DNA from 3 places in the Geobacillus sp. Sah69 genome. Region 2 is predicted to be linked to each of the others. Evidence: riboswitches for the same ligand, from Rfam matches in the RefSeq annotation. Region 2 holds a riboswitch; each other region holds the start of a gene.

Region 1 (4,626 bases), on a different contig from region 2:
CGGCAAACACCGGGATGCGTGCGCGGACGTCCGCAACGAGCGAGGGATTGATGTCGGCCGAGAGAATGCCCGGCTTCTCGTCCGCCTCGGCGATAATTTCGCCCCATGGGTCGATGATGAGCGAATGGCCGGCGAAGACGTTGTTCGGGTCGCGTCCGGCCCGGTTGCAAGCGACGACATAGCATTGGTTTTCAATCGCCCGCGCCATCAAGAGCGTCCGCCAATGGTGAAGGCGGGGAAGCGGCCATTCGGCGACGACAAACAGCACTTCCGCTCCGGCCAACGCATGGGCGCGAATCCACTCCGGAAATCGGATGTCATAGCAAATGACCCCAGCGCACGGCAGCCCGTCAAGCGAGAACAAGCCTGGCTCGTTTCCCGGCTGCAAATACAAATGTTCATCCATCAATTGGAACAGGTGAAGCTTGCTGTATTCGCCGACGATTTGGCCATGGCGGTTGGCCACGATCATCGTGTTTGTCACGCCGGCGGCTGTTTTTTTGGCGACCGAACCGGCGACGAAATGGACGCCGTACGTTTGCGCCAATCGGGAAGCGAGCGCCTTCGCCCGTTCGGCGCCTTCGTCGGCAATTTCATCCAGGCGCGTCAAATCGTAGCCGGTCGTCCATAACTCTGGCAGCACGATGATGTCAGCGCCGTCTTTGGCAGCGGATTCCACGGCCTGTTCGGCTTGCTGTTCGTTTTTTGCTGGATCGCCAAATGCAATGTCAAGCTGCAGGCAGGCGATGCGGATCGTCATGAGCGTTCACCTCGGAAAAAATTTTCTTTACATTTTGCTTTTAACGATATATGATGTTGCACTAGAATTTCAAGAATGTTTGAGAAGGTGTGGACGATGACGATCGAATTTCCCTTTTCCGAACTGCTTGAACAGCTGCCGAAGCAGTTTTTCGCCTCGCTCGTGGCGAAAGTCGGTGCGAAGATCAAGGCGGGTTATGATGTGATCAACTTAGGGCAGGGCAATCCGGATCAGCCGACGCCAAAGCATATCGTCGAGGCGATGCAGCGGGCGGCGGCCAATCCGAAATACCATAAATATTCGCCGTTTCAAGGCTACTCGTTTTTGAAAAAAGCCGTAGCGGCGTTTTACGCGCGCGAGTACGGGGTGACGATCGACCCGGCCCGCGAGGTCGCCATCTTGTTCGGCGGCAAAGCCGGGCTTGTCGAGCTGCCGCTTTGCCTCGTCAACCCGGGCGATGTCGTGCTCGTCCCGGACCCGGGTTATCCGGACTATTGGTCGGGAATCGCGCTCGCCCGCGCGCGGATGGAAATGATGCCGCTTGTCGCGGAGAATGAGTTTCTGCCGGATTATTCGGCCATTCCCAGGGCGGCGGCCGACCGGGCGAAACTGATGTTTTTAAACTATCCGAACAACCCGACCGGCGCGACGGCGACGAAGGAGTTTTTTGCTGAAACGGTGGCATTTGCGGAAAAGTACGGCATAGCCGTTGTGCATGATTTTGCCTATGGCGCGATCGGCTTTGACGGCCAAAAGCCGGTCAGCTTTCTAGAAGTGGACGGGGCGAAAGACATTGGCGTTGAAATCTACACGTTCTCGAAAACGTACAATATGGCCGGCTGGCGCGTGGCGTTCGCTGTCGGCAATGAGCGGATCATCCGTGCCATTGAGTTGTTGCAAGATCATTTGTACGTCAGCTTGTTCGGCGCCGTCCAAGAAGCGGCGGCAGCTGCGCTCCTCGGCCCGCAAGACTGCGTCGCGGAGCTCGTTGCCTTGTACGAGGCGCGCCGCAATACGTTTATTCATGCTTTGCGCGCGATCGGCTGGGAAGCGCCGGCGCCGTCTGGATCATTTTTCGCCTGGCTTCCGTTGCCAAAAGGCGCATCATCCGCCGAATTTGCCGATCTGTTGCTTGAGCGGGCGCATGTCGCCGTTGCCCCAGGCATCGGTTTTGGAAAACACGGCGAAGGGTATGTGCGCGTTGGATTGTTGACCGATGAAGCGCGGCTTCGCGAAGCGGCGGAGCGGATCGGCCGGCTCGGATTGTTTTGAAAAAAAGAGCGGCAATGAACCGTTGACGGGACAACGTTGACCAGGCTGTTTTAAAAAAATGATTGACAACGGCGGCAAAGGCTGTCATAATTCAAAGTAAATTTGCCAATCGTTTGACAAGTGCATAAACGAGCAGGCTTTCTTATCAAGAGCAGGCGGAGGGACGAGCCCAATGAAGCCCGGCAACCGGCTTGGCGCACGCTAAGCACGGTGCTAATTCTTGCAGCGGAAACGCTGGGAGATAAGAAGAGCGCCATGAATGAATGACGCCTCTTCTTAGGAAGGGGCTTTTTTATTTCGCCATATATTGAAAGAGGGATGGACGATGAGTGCAGTCATTGCGACGTATTTTCTTCATGATGAACACGATATTCGCCAAAAAGCGGAAGGAATCGCGCTCGGCTTGACAGTCGGCACATGGACCGACTTGCCGCAGCTAGAGCAAGACCAGCTTCGCAAGCATAAAGGGGAAGTCGTTGCGATCGAAGAGCTTGGCGAGAGCGAGCGGGTAAACGCCTATTTCGGCAAGCGGTTGAAGCGGGCAATCGTCAAAATCGCTTACCCGACCGTCAACTTCAGCGCCGATTTGCCAGCATTGTTGGTGACGACGTTCGGCAAGCTGTCGCTTGACGGGGAAGTGCGGTTGCTTGATTTGGAATTTCCGGAAGAATGGAAGCGGCAGTTTCCGGGGCCGCGCTTTGGCATCGCCGGCATTCGCGAAAAGGTCGGAGTGTACGACCGCCCGCTGTTGATGAGCATTTTCAAAGGCATCGTTGGCCGCGATTTGGCGTATTTGACATCAGAGTTGAAAAAGCAAGCGCTTGGCGGCGTTGACTTGGTCAAAGATGACGAAATTTTGTTTGACAGCGATCGTCTGCCATTTGCGAAGCGCATTACAGAAGGCAAAGCGGCGCTCGAAGAGGTGTACGAACAAACAGGCAAGCGGACGCTGTATGCCGTCAACTTGACCGGCAAAACGTTTGAACTGAAAGAAAAAGCGAAACGGGCGGCTGTGCTTGGCGCCGATGTGCTGTTGTTCAACGTGTTCGCCTATGGATTGGACGTCCTACAAGGGTTGCGGGAAGATGAAGAGATTTCCGTTCCGATCATGGCCCACCCGGCGTTCAGCGGCGCGATCACGCCGTCGGAGTTTTACGGCGTCGCCCCGTCGCTCTTGCTTGGAAAGCTTTTGCGGCTTGCCGGCGCCGACTTTGTTCTGTTCCCATCGCCGTACGGCAGCGTCGCCTTGGAGCGCGAGCAGGCGCTTGGCATCGCCCGGGCGCTGACCGATGAACAAGAGCCGTTTGCCCGGGCGTTTCCAGTGCCATCGGCCGGCATCCATCCGGGCTTGGTGCCGCTCCTTGTCCGCGATTTTGGCCTTGACAGCGTCGTCAACGCCGGCGGCGGCATCCACGGCCACCCGGACGGGGCGATCGGCGGCGGAAAGGCGTTTCGCGCCGCCATCGACGCAGCGCTGGTCGGCCGTCCGCTTCGTGAAGCGGCGAAAGACAACGAGGCGCTGCAAAAGGCGATCGACCGCTGGGGCGCTATTGAGGTGGAAGCATGACGAAACAACTCGTTCTTTTTTGCGATTTTGACGGCACGATCACGGAAAACGACAACATCATCGCGATTATGAAACAGTTCGCCCCGCCGGAGTGGGAGGCACTAAAGGACGACATTCTCGCCCAGCGCATCTCCGTTCAGGAAGGCGTCGGAAAAATGTTTTCGCTTCTTCCGTCAGCGCTGAAAGGGGAGATTGTTGACTTTTTGCTTAGCACCGCCCGCTTGCGCGAAGGGTTCCGCGAGTTTGTCGCATGGACAAAAGAGCAAAGCATCCCGCTCTATATCGTGAGCGGCGGCATCGACTTTTTCGTCTATCCGCTGCTTGAAGGGCTCATTGAACCGGAGCGGATTTTTTGCAACGGTTCCGATTTCAGCGGTGAGACGATCCGCATCACATGGCCGCATGCATGTGACAGCCGGTGCCAAAACGGCTGCGGCTGCTGCAAGCCGTCGCTATTGCGCAGGCTTGCCCGCCCGGACGGGTATCACGTCGTCATCGGCGATTCGATCACCGACTTGGCGGTGGCCAGGCAAGCCGACTATGTGCTGGCGCGCGATTTTCTGCTTGAAAAATGTCAAGAGCTTGACCTGCCGCACGCGCCATTTGCGACGTTTTTTGACGTGATGGATGCGTTGCAGCGAATGGAGGTGATCGTATGAGCATCGTCGTGAAAAAGTGGAACGAGCTTGCGGAAGTGAAAGCCGAGCTCGCCGCCTGCGATTGGTTTTTCGCAACAAGCGGCAATTTGTCGATCAAAGTGACGGACGACCCGTTGACGTTTTTGGTGACAGTGAGCGGCAAGGATAAGCGGAAGCAAACGGATGAGGACTTCTTGCTCGTTGACGCTGCTGGCCGACCAGCGGAGAAAACACATTTAAAGCCATCAGCGGAGACGCTGCTGCATGTGGAAATTTACAACCGCACAAACGCCGGTTGCGTCTTGCACGTTCATACCGTGGACAACAATTTGATTTCTGAACTGTATGCGTCAAACGGGGAAGCAGTCTTTTCCGGCCAAGAAATCATC
Region 2 (4,626 bases):
TTTTCGCTGGGTGCGATAAAATTGACTCGACCGCCCCAAGGCTGACAGCAAACACCGGCAAGCGGACGTTTCGGACGAACGTCCGAGCCGCTTCTTCATCGGCTAAACGGAACGACAGCACAGCGCCAAACCCGGCCGCCTGATGGCGCTGGATGTCATGGCCTGGGTGGTTCTCCAGCCCCGGATAATACACTTCTTCGACCTTTGGATGACAAGCCAAATACTTGGCGATGGCGGCCGCTGATTCAGACGACTGCTTCAGCCGAACGTGGAGCGTTTTTAATCCCCGCAGCACAAGCCACGCATCTTGGACGCCAAGGACGGCGCCAAACGCGTTTTGCAGTTTGTACAATTCTTTTCCCAATTCCTCGTCTTTCACGACCGCCAGCCCGGCGACGACGTCGCTATGGCCGGCTAAAAATTTCGTGGCGCTGTGAAGGACGACATCGACTCCAAGATCGAGCGGCCGCTGCAACGCCGGCGTCATGAACGTATTATCCAAGAATGTCAAACAGCCATGCGCCTTCGCCAGCTTGACGACGCCTCGAATGTCGGTCACTTTTAACAATGGATTGGACGGCGTTTCCATATAAATGACTTTCGTGTTCGGCCGGATGTTTTCCGCTACTGCGTTTAAATCGGTCATATCGACAAACGTATATTCAATGCCAAAGCGGCCGAGCACCTCCGTAATCATCCGGTACGTGCCGCCGTAGACGTCTTCGGTCACGAGGACGTGGTCGCCTCGGGACAAGAGCAAAAACGCCGTCGAAATGGCCGCCATGCCAGAAGCGAACGCAAACCCGCGCGTTCCGCCTTCTAACGCCGCGATCGTTTCCTCGAGCGCCTCGCGCGTCGGGTTGCCGGAGCGGCTGTAGTCGTATTTGCCGAATGAATCGAAATCGAACTGATGGAACGTGGAGGCGTGCTGGATCGACACGCTCACCGCTCCCGTGTGGCGATCGACTTTCCATTCATTATGGAGCAGTTTCGTTGAAAACGACCATTCCCGTTCCATCGCTTACACCTCTTTCATGTGTTTGAACGCTTGCGCCAAGTCGGCGATTAAATCATCCGCATGCTCGATGCCGACCGAGAAGCGGAGCAGTCGGTTGCAAATACCGTTTTGGATGCGGATTTCTTCCGGAATGTCGGCGTGCGTCTGCGTCGCCGGGTACGTGATGAAGCTTTCGACTCCGCCTAAGCTTTCCGCGAATGTAATGAGGCGCAAGCTTTTTAAAAACCCGTTCACCCACTTTTCATCGGCAATCCGGAACGACAGCATCCCGCCTCTCCCTGGATACAGCACATCAGTGACATCTTCATGTTCGCGCAAAAAGGCGCTCACTCGCTTCGCATTTTCTTCATGCTGGCGCATCCTTAACGCCAACGTTTTCATCCCGCGAATCAACAGCCATGAATCAAACGGCGACAACACCGCGCCGATGGCGTTCTGATACTCGGTCAGGCGTTGACAGAGCTCCTCGCCCTTGGCGACGACAAGGCCAGCCAACACGTCGTTATGGCCGCCTAAATATTTCGTGGCGCTGTGGATGACAATATCGGCGCCTTGTTCGATCGGGCGTTGAATCACCGGTGTATAAAACGTGTTGTCAACAATCAACAAAAGCCCATGCCGTTTGGCGAGCTTGGCGACCGCCGAAATATCCGCCTCCTGCATCAATGGGTTCGTCGGCGTTTCCAAAAAGATGGCTTTCGTTTTTTCCGTGATTTTTTCTTCCACAGCATCAAGATCGGCAAAATCGACGTAATGAAAGCCGAGACCGTACTTGCGCCAGCCGCGCTCAAACAGGCGGTACGTCCCGCCGTAAAGGTCGGCCGATACGAGAAACTCGTCTCCGCTCTCAAACAAGGCGAGCACTGTCTGAATGGCGGCCATGCCGGAGCTGAACGCATAGCCTTGGTCGCCGCCTTCCAGTCTCGCGATCGCTTCTTCGACGATTTTGCGCGTCGGGTTGCCGGTGCGGATATAGTCAAACCCGGTCGACTCCCCGATGCCGGCATGACGGTAGGCGGTGGAAAAATAAACTGGCGGGTTGACCGTCCCCGTCACCGTTTCGCTCCGGTTGCCAATTTGCGCTAACAACGTTTCTAGTTTCTCCACCTCATCTCTCTCCTTCTGTTGAAAATTCCATCATGGATCAACGGCCAACCACTTAACGCCCAACGAAGCGCCGCTGTTGGTCAAGCAGCAGCCGAGGGCCTTGATCCTCGACGCCTCTCGGTTGAGGGAGCGGCCGCTTGAGTAAATAAAAAAAGTCTTCTAAGAAGAAGACTTTTCCATACGAACATGGTCATGCTTCTTCTTATCTGCCGAATTGAATGCTCAATTCGCTGGATTTAGCACCTGGCCGTCGGGCGGCTGGTTGCTGAAGCTTCATTGGGCCAGTTCCCTCCGCTTCTCTTGATAAGAACCGCTGCGTATTTAATTTTGTTAATTGTTAATTTATTAAAAAATGTAACGCATTCCGGCCATTTTTGCAAGTCATTTTTTTGCCGGCGCCAATGTTCGGCAAGTTCACGAAAAATTCGAGCCCTTCGTTAACATCTTTTTGCCTAAATATGTTACAATAACAAGTGAACTTGCGCTTTCATGGAGGATGATCATGGCGACAGCAACAGGAACGATGCGCGATTATACGCTTTACAGCAGGGAGCTGCAAGAAGAAATCGGGTTGCTTGTCTACTTGCCAAGCAATTTTTCTCCGTTGCATAAATATTCTTTATTAATCGCGCAAGACGGCAAGGATTATTTTATGTACGGAAAAATCAAAAGCGTGATCGAGACGCTCATGGACGAAGGAACGATCGACCGAACGATCGTTGTCGGCATCCCGTACCGGAACGTCAGCGACCGCTACGAGAAATACCACCCAGCCGGTCGAAAAAACGAAGCCTATATCCGCTTTTTGGCCCATGAGCTCGCGCCGTTTTTGGATCGCGAGCTGCCGACGTATCAAATGGGCAAAGGACGAGCGCTGATTGGCGATTCGCTGGGAGGAACCGTGTCGCTTCTAGCCGGTCTGTTGTATCCGCATACATTTGGAAAAATCGCCATGCAGTCTCCTTACATTGACGACTCGGTGCTCGAACGCATCCGCGCGTTCCGCGCCCCGTCGCTTCTTTCCCTTTACCATTCCATCGGCGCAGAAGAAACGGCGGTCAAAACGACGGACGGCCATGTACGCGATTTTATCACCCCGAACCGGGCCGCACGGGACTTATTGATCGAAAAGCGGTTTTCCTACACGTACCATGAATTTGCCGGCGGGCATGCATGGACGTATTGGCAGCCGGATGTGCCCCGGGCGGTATCGGCCATTTTGTCGCTGTAAATAACGGCAAACGAACCATCTGAAGGAGGGAAAGCGGAATGAAGTACGTCATTGTCATTTTTCCGCCAAAGCGGATTCAAGACTTCGCCAACTCGTACCGGAAGCGGTACGACAGCCATTACGCCCTCATCCCGCCGCACATTACATTAAAATACCCGTTTGAGGCGGATGAGGAGCAAATCAAAGAAATGACGAAAGAGCTGCGCCGCATCGCAGCGGAAACGGAGCCAATTCCGATCAAAGTGACGAAATTCAGCTCGTTTTACCCGACAAGCCACATCATTTATTTGAAAGTCGAGCCAAACGAAGTGCTGGAACGGTTGCACGAGCAGCTGCACAGCGGCTTGTTTGCCGGGGAGCCGGAATTCGTGTTCGTGCCGCACATTACAATTGGCCGCGATTTGCCGAATGCGGAATACGCTGACGTCTACAGCCAACTGCGGCTGCAAAACGTCCATTTTGAAGAGACGGTCGACCGGTTCCACCTTCTTTACCAGCTCGAGAACGGATCATGGACTGTCTATGAAACCTTTATCGTTGGAGGAAAGGAAACGGGAGAATGAACGTCGCCATTGGAACAACGGAAGACCGCGCGTTGTATGAAGACGCGTTGCGCGTCCGTCGGATTGTATTCATCGAAGAGCAAAACGTGCCGGAAGAAGAAGAAATCGATGCATTTGAACATGAATCGTTCCATCTCGTCCTATACGATGGCGAACAAGCAGTCGCAGCCGGCCGGTTTCGCCTGGTCGATGAAGGGGTTGGCAAAGCGGAGCGCATCTGCGTTTTGCCGGCTTACCGCGGCCGCGGCGTCGGCCGGATGGTGATGGAGGCGTTGGAGCAGCTTGCGAAAACAAAAGGGGCGAAAACGGCGAAACTGAACGCCCAGACGCACGCAGAACCGTTTTACCAAAAGCTCGGCTATACGACCGTCTCCGGCGTCTTTATGGACGCCGGCATCCCACATGTCACGATGGTGAAATCGCTCGAATGATGGCCATAGAACAGCCTCGTCTACACTGATCCAAGGCTTGGGATCATCGAACATCGTTTCGCTCTCCTGAGCCAAGCAGAGCAAAAGGGAGCTGTGCGCACGCAAGCTCCCTTTTGCTTACTTTTTGTTGTTCAACATATTGGCGATCGTGTTCAAATCAATTTGTTTGCCGTTATGGACGATCGCCTTGACGATTTGGTCCTCAAGTTCTTTTGGCACTTTCCGGTTGGCAATTTGCGCCACCCGCTTCACCACTTGGCGCACCGTTTTTTCATC
Region 3 (4,626 bases), on a different contig from region 2:
CCCTGCAAAACTGCGTCATCATCGTCATGCTCGCCGCCGTACTGGCGCGTTTGAACAACCGATGAAGCGCGGGAAACAGACCGGCCGCGGCGTCTCTCCATCCAAAACGGTTTTGAACTTTCGGGCGGCTCTTTTTTGTGCAAAAAATAACGGAAGCGATTCGCTTCCGTTATTGATTGTTTGTCGCCGCTGGAATGACGGCGCCGTGGTATTTTTCTTTGATGAAATCTTGAATTTCTTTCGATTGCAGCACTTCGACAAGCGTTTTGATTTCTTTTCGGTTTTCATCGCCTTTGCGCACCGCCACAATGTTCACATACGGATTGTTTTTCGGCGACTCCACGGCGATCGGGTCTTTCGCCGGGTCCAAACCGGCGTCAAGCGCATAGTTGGCGTTGATCAAAACCGCATCGCCTTCGCCGTTTTTGTAAATTTGCGGCAGAAGTCCAGCATCGACGTCCGCTTTAAATTTCAAATGTTTCGGGTTTTCGACGATGTCGTTGACCGTCGCTTTCGTTTTATCGATGCCCGGTTTCAGCTTAATGAGCCCCTTTTCTTGCAGCATCGACAAAATGCGGCCATGGTCGGCGACCGAGTTGCTCATGATGATCGTCGCGCCGTCCGGCAGTTCTTCAATGCTTTTGTATTTTTTCGAGTATAAGCCGATCGGCTCGATATGAATGCCGCCGGCGTTGACGAAATCATAGCCGTACTCTTTCTTTTGCGATTCCAAATACGGAATGTGTTGGAAATAGTTGGCGTCGATTTGCTTCTCAGCCAGCGCTTTGTTCGGCAAGATGTAATCTTGGAACGTAATGATCTCCAAGTCGATGCCTTTTTCTTTCAAAATCGGTTTCGCTTTTTCCAAAATTTCCGCATGCGGCACGTTCGACGCACCGACTTTCAACTTCACCAATTTGCCGTCTTTGCCGCCTTCCGCGCTGTCGTTATTGTTGCCGCCGCATGCCGCCAAAGCGAGCACGAGAATGGCGGCGAGCAACACACCCAACCATTTCTTCATCAGTTGTTTCCCCCTTTATCGTTTATCGATTTTCGAAGTGACAAAGTCACCGATCAGCTGAATGATAAATACAATGACCAACACCAATACGGTTGCGACAAATGTCACATCGTTATGGTTGCGCTGGAACCCTTCCAAATACGCCAAGTTCCCAAGCCCGCCGGCGCCGATGGCTCCAGCCATCGCTGTATAGCTGACGAGCGACACCGCCGTCACCGTAATGCCGGAGACAAGCGCCGGCAATGACTCCGGCAGCAGCACTTTCCAAATGATCGTCCACGTTGAGGCGCCCATCGCTTGGGCTGCTTCGATGACGCCTTTATCAATTTCGCGAAGGGCAATCTCCACCATGCGGGCGTAAAACGGCGCGGCCCCAATGACCAAAGCCGGCAGCGCCGCATTGGCGCCAAGCATCGTCCCGACGAGCCAGGTGGTAAACGGAATGAGCAAAATGATCAAAATAATAAACGGAATGGAGCGGAAAATGTTCACAAACGCCGCAATCACGGTATTGACAAACCGGTTTTCCCATAGGTTGCCCTTCGCTGTCAAAAATAGAAGCAAGCCAAGAACGATTCCGAGAACGAAAGTGGCCGCCACCGCCACTCCCGTCATATACAGCGTCTCGACCGTCGCCGCCCACATTGTCTCCCATTGGACGTTCGGCAGGAGGTTAGCGAGCATCGTGAATCACCTCCACCGCCACCTGCTGGCGTTGAATGTAGTCAAGCGCCCGGTCAATTTCATCCGCCGCCCCATTGATGTGCACAAACAGCACCCCATAAGCGCCTTGATGGGTTTGCGAAATTTTCCCTTGCAAAATATTCATATCGACGGCAAATTGCCGCACGACCTGGCTGATGAGCGGCTGGCCGGCCGCCGCGCCGACAAACGTCAGCTGCGCGATCAGCCCGTTCGGGTATTGGCCAAACAAATGGGAAATCGCCTCTTCCGTCTCCTCCGGCTCGACGAGCTGCTTGACGAACCGCTTCGTGATCGGCTGCTGCGGGTTGCGGAACACGTGCAACACGTCGCCTTGCTCAACGATTTTGCCGTTTTCCATCACGGCGACGCGGTCGCAAATTTTGCGGATGACGTGCATTTCATGGGTGATCAGCACGATCGTCAGCCCGAGCCGCTTGTTGATGTCAACGAGCAAGTCCAAAATCGCATCGGTCGTCTGCGGGTCCAACGCCGATGTCGCCTCGTCGCAAAGCAGCACTTTCGGGTTGTTGGCGAGCGCCCGGGCAATGCCGACACGCTGCTTTTGCCCGCCGCTCAACTGCGACGGATACGCCTCTTCCCGCCCCGTGAGCCCGACGAGCTCGATCAATTCATCGACCCGTTTTTGCCGCTCCGCTTTCGGAACACCCGCAATCTCGAGCGGAAACGCAATGTTTTCCCGCACTGTGCGCGACCAAAGCAAGTTGAAATGTTGGAAAATCATCCCGATCTCTTGACGCGCCTTGCGCAGCTCCCGCCCTTTGATGCGCCCCATGTCGCGGCCGGCGACGACCACCCGGCCGCCCGTCGGCTTCTCGAGCCCATTGAGCAAGCGGATGAGCGTACTTTTCCCCGCGCCGCTGTAGCCGATAATGCCGAAAATTTCCCCTTCGCGAATCTCAAGCGACACATTGTCGACGGCCGTGACCGAGCCGTTAGCCGCTTGATAGATCTTTGTCACATGTTCGAGTGTAATCATCGTTTCACCTTCCTCCCCAAGGCGGCGGAGCGCAAAAAGAAAACCTTTCTGCCCGCAGAGAACAGAAAGGTATTGTGCACCATTCCGTCTCTTATCTCTCAAAGCAGGCCGCTTTGTGTGAATTGGCACCTTTTCAGCGCACGCGCTGACGGTTGCCGGGCTTCATTGGGCACATCCCTCCACCTCTCTTGATAAGAGCGCAACAATCGCCTATTCGATTGACTACAACTGTGATTGTATCACCTTGTGTCGAACATTGTCAATAAAAATTTCACCCAAGAGTCAGTCAAGACTTTGTGGAGAACATTTTTTCGGTTCACTACGGGTGTTGTCAATCACTAGTTAGCGAACCATTTTCAGGAATTCATATCGTAAGCGCTTTCGGACTCTCATCCCTCATCTTGAGGCGATGATACGATATTCCATTTTTTTACACCCAACCACCATCCCGGAGCGCCGACAACGCTTGATGGATCGGCGTCCCGGATGACCGCTGCAGACACGGTAGATTCTGACGCACCACATCTGCCCATAACCGTCCGGCCTTCCGTTTGGCCTGTTCGATCCGCTTGGACTTTGTTGAGGCCGAGGCCGCCGTTCGGGTCTCTTCTTCCTCCACCAACTGCCCATTTCTCCGCCAAATCCCGTCGATTCGGGCCGCCATCGCCCTCAGAAACGCCCGAAGCCCTTGGTCTTTCCAGCTGCGGCGGGATTTCACCCGATGCGCAAACCGGCTCATCACGCTCTCGGCGTGGCCCATCGGACGCATGCCGGTCGTCTCCACCCCTTGCTCCGACAGCCACTCCCGATAGTCCCGGATGCATCCCGGCATCGACTCGATCCGRCGGATCATGGCAGCCATCTGCTTCTCTTTCGCTTCGTCCTCCAACGTGCCGACCGCGCTGTTCAGCTCCACSAGAAGYCCCTCTTCGTCTTGTTTCGCCAGCTTCTTCCGCACCTCCCGCCAACGCGGATGGCCGGACAGACACTGACGCAGCTCCCGCGCCACATGAAATCGATCCAGCTGAAAGCASGCYCGCTTYCCAAAATACTCCCGGCAGGCCGTGATCCACGACGCCGCGTCGCCGTTGATGATCAAMAGGTCCCGGCACGGRTCATAGGCATATTCGTTCATCAGCCACTCTTCGAACCGTTCCCACACGTCTCCCTCCCCTTCATGGAGGTAGTGGCGCCGGTTCACGAGCTCGAGCTGCGAACCGTTTCGTTTCCATCCYTCGTGAACCGCCAGGATTTTCTCTTCTTTCGCCCGTTTCCCTTTCCCCTGGCGGGAAATRAACAGYCCATCCGCCTCCACAAACAGCACYCGGCCGTGCCGTTGGGAAACAGGGTGGTGCAGCGAGACAGGGGCCTCCAGCACCAGTTGGCGAATCGCCTCGTGGCTTAGGACCGCATACCCCACGATCGACTCCAACGTACGGGCCGCTTTGCGGTAGGAAGAGCACTCTACGGCCAACTCGACCGCCGTTTCCTCGAGGCAAGGGCTGATCGACTGCGCTCCATCAAAGCCCAGTTCGGCATCCAGCAAGAAGGTATACGCCCCCGCCTGCCGATCATAGTAGTAGTTCCGTCGAAACGTCACTTCTCCAAACAGCGTTTGGATCGTGGTCGGCCGTTTGTCTTTCAGCTGATACCGGCGCTTGTCCCGCGCTTCCGCCAGTTGTTGATCAATCTCCTCCAAAAGGGCCGCCAACAAGACAGCGAACACCTTTTGAAGAGTTCTGACTAATTGTTCCTCCAGCTCTTTTAATAAAGGCCATTCTGTGGTAAGATGTTTCATGGACTCTCTCCCTCCTGTTTTATGGATGTTGGTCATCACCATCATAGCAGGGAGAGAGTCCTTTTTGCATGACATTTGCTTTTTTCTACCGCGCTTCGCTTGGTG

The links. A riboswitch is a leader RNA that binds a small molecule or an ion and turns the genes downstream of it on or off. The one in region 2 is predicted to bind S-adenosylmethionine.
Region 1: another riboswitch for S-adenosylmethionine. It lies ahead of mtnW (2,3-diketo-5-methylthiopentyl-1-phosphate enolase); the one in region 2 lies ahead of AP057_RS13420 (methionine biosynthesis PLP-dependent protein).
Region 3: another riboswitch for S-adenosylmethionine. It lies ahead of AP057_RS12665 (methionine ABC transporter ATP-binding protein); the one in region 2 lies ahead of AP057_RS13420 (methionine biosynthesis PLP-dependent protein).

Annotation. Positions count from the first base shown of each region.
Region 1 is NZ_LLKS01000019.1:302,006-306,631, forward strand. Features, by position in the region: gene AP057_RS03365 (carbon-nitrogen family hydrolase) at 1-760, opposite strand, end outside; gene AP057_RS03370 (pyridoxal phosphate-dependent aminotransferase) at 857-2,032, shown strand; SAM riboswitch class I at 2,172-2,280, shown strand; gene mtnW (2,3-diketo-5-methylthiopentyl-1-phosphate enolase) at 2,358-3,599, shown strand; gene mtnX (2-hydroxy-3-keto-5-methylthiopentenyl-1-phosphate phosphatase) at 3,596-4,258, shown strand; gene AP057_RS03385 (methylthioribulose 1-phosphate dehydratase) at 4,255-4,626, shown strand, end outside.
Region 2 is NZ_LLKS01000057.1:3,407-8,032, forward strand. Features, by position in the region: gene metC (cystathionine beta-lyase) at 1-1,018, opposite strand, end outside; gene AP057_RS13420 (methionine biosynthesis PLP-dependent protein) at 1,022-2,125, opposite strand; SAM riboswitch class I at 2,325-2,435, opposite strand; gene AP057_RS13425 (esterase family protein) at 2,628-3,356, shown strand; gene AP057_RS13430 (YjcG family protein) at 3,395-3,919, shown strand; gene AP057_RS13435 (GNAT family N-acetyltransferase) at 3,916-4,350, shown strand; gene AP057_RS13440 (stage VI sporulation protein F) at 4,468-4,626, opposite strand, start outside.
Region 3 is NZ_LLKS01000054.1:12,522-17,147, reverse strand. Features, by position in the region: gene AP057_RS12680 (hypothetical protein) at 1-65, shown strand, start outside; gene AP057_RS12675 (MetQ/NlpA family ABC transporter substrate-binding protein) at 170-1,021, opposite strand; gene AP057_RS12670 (methionine ABC transporter permease) at 1,037-1,705, opposite strand; gene AP057_RS12665 (methionine ABC transporter ATP-binding protein) at 1,695-2,723, opposite strand; SAM riboswitch class I at 2,812-2,921, opposite strand; gene AP057_RS12660 (ISLre2-like element ISGsp3 family transposase) at 3,154-4,521, opposite strand.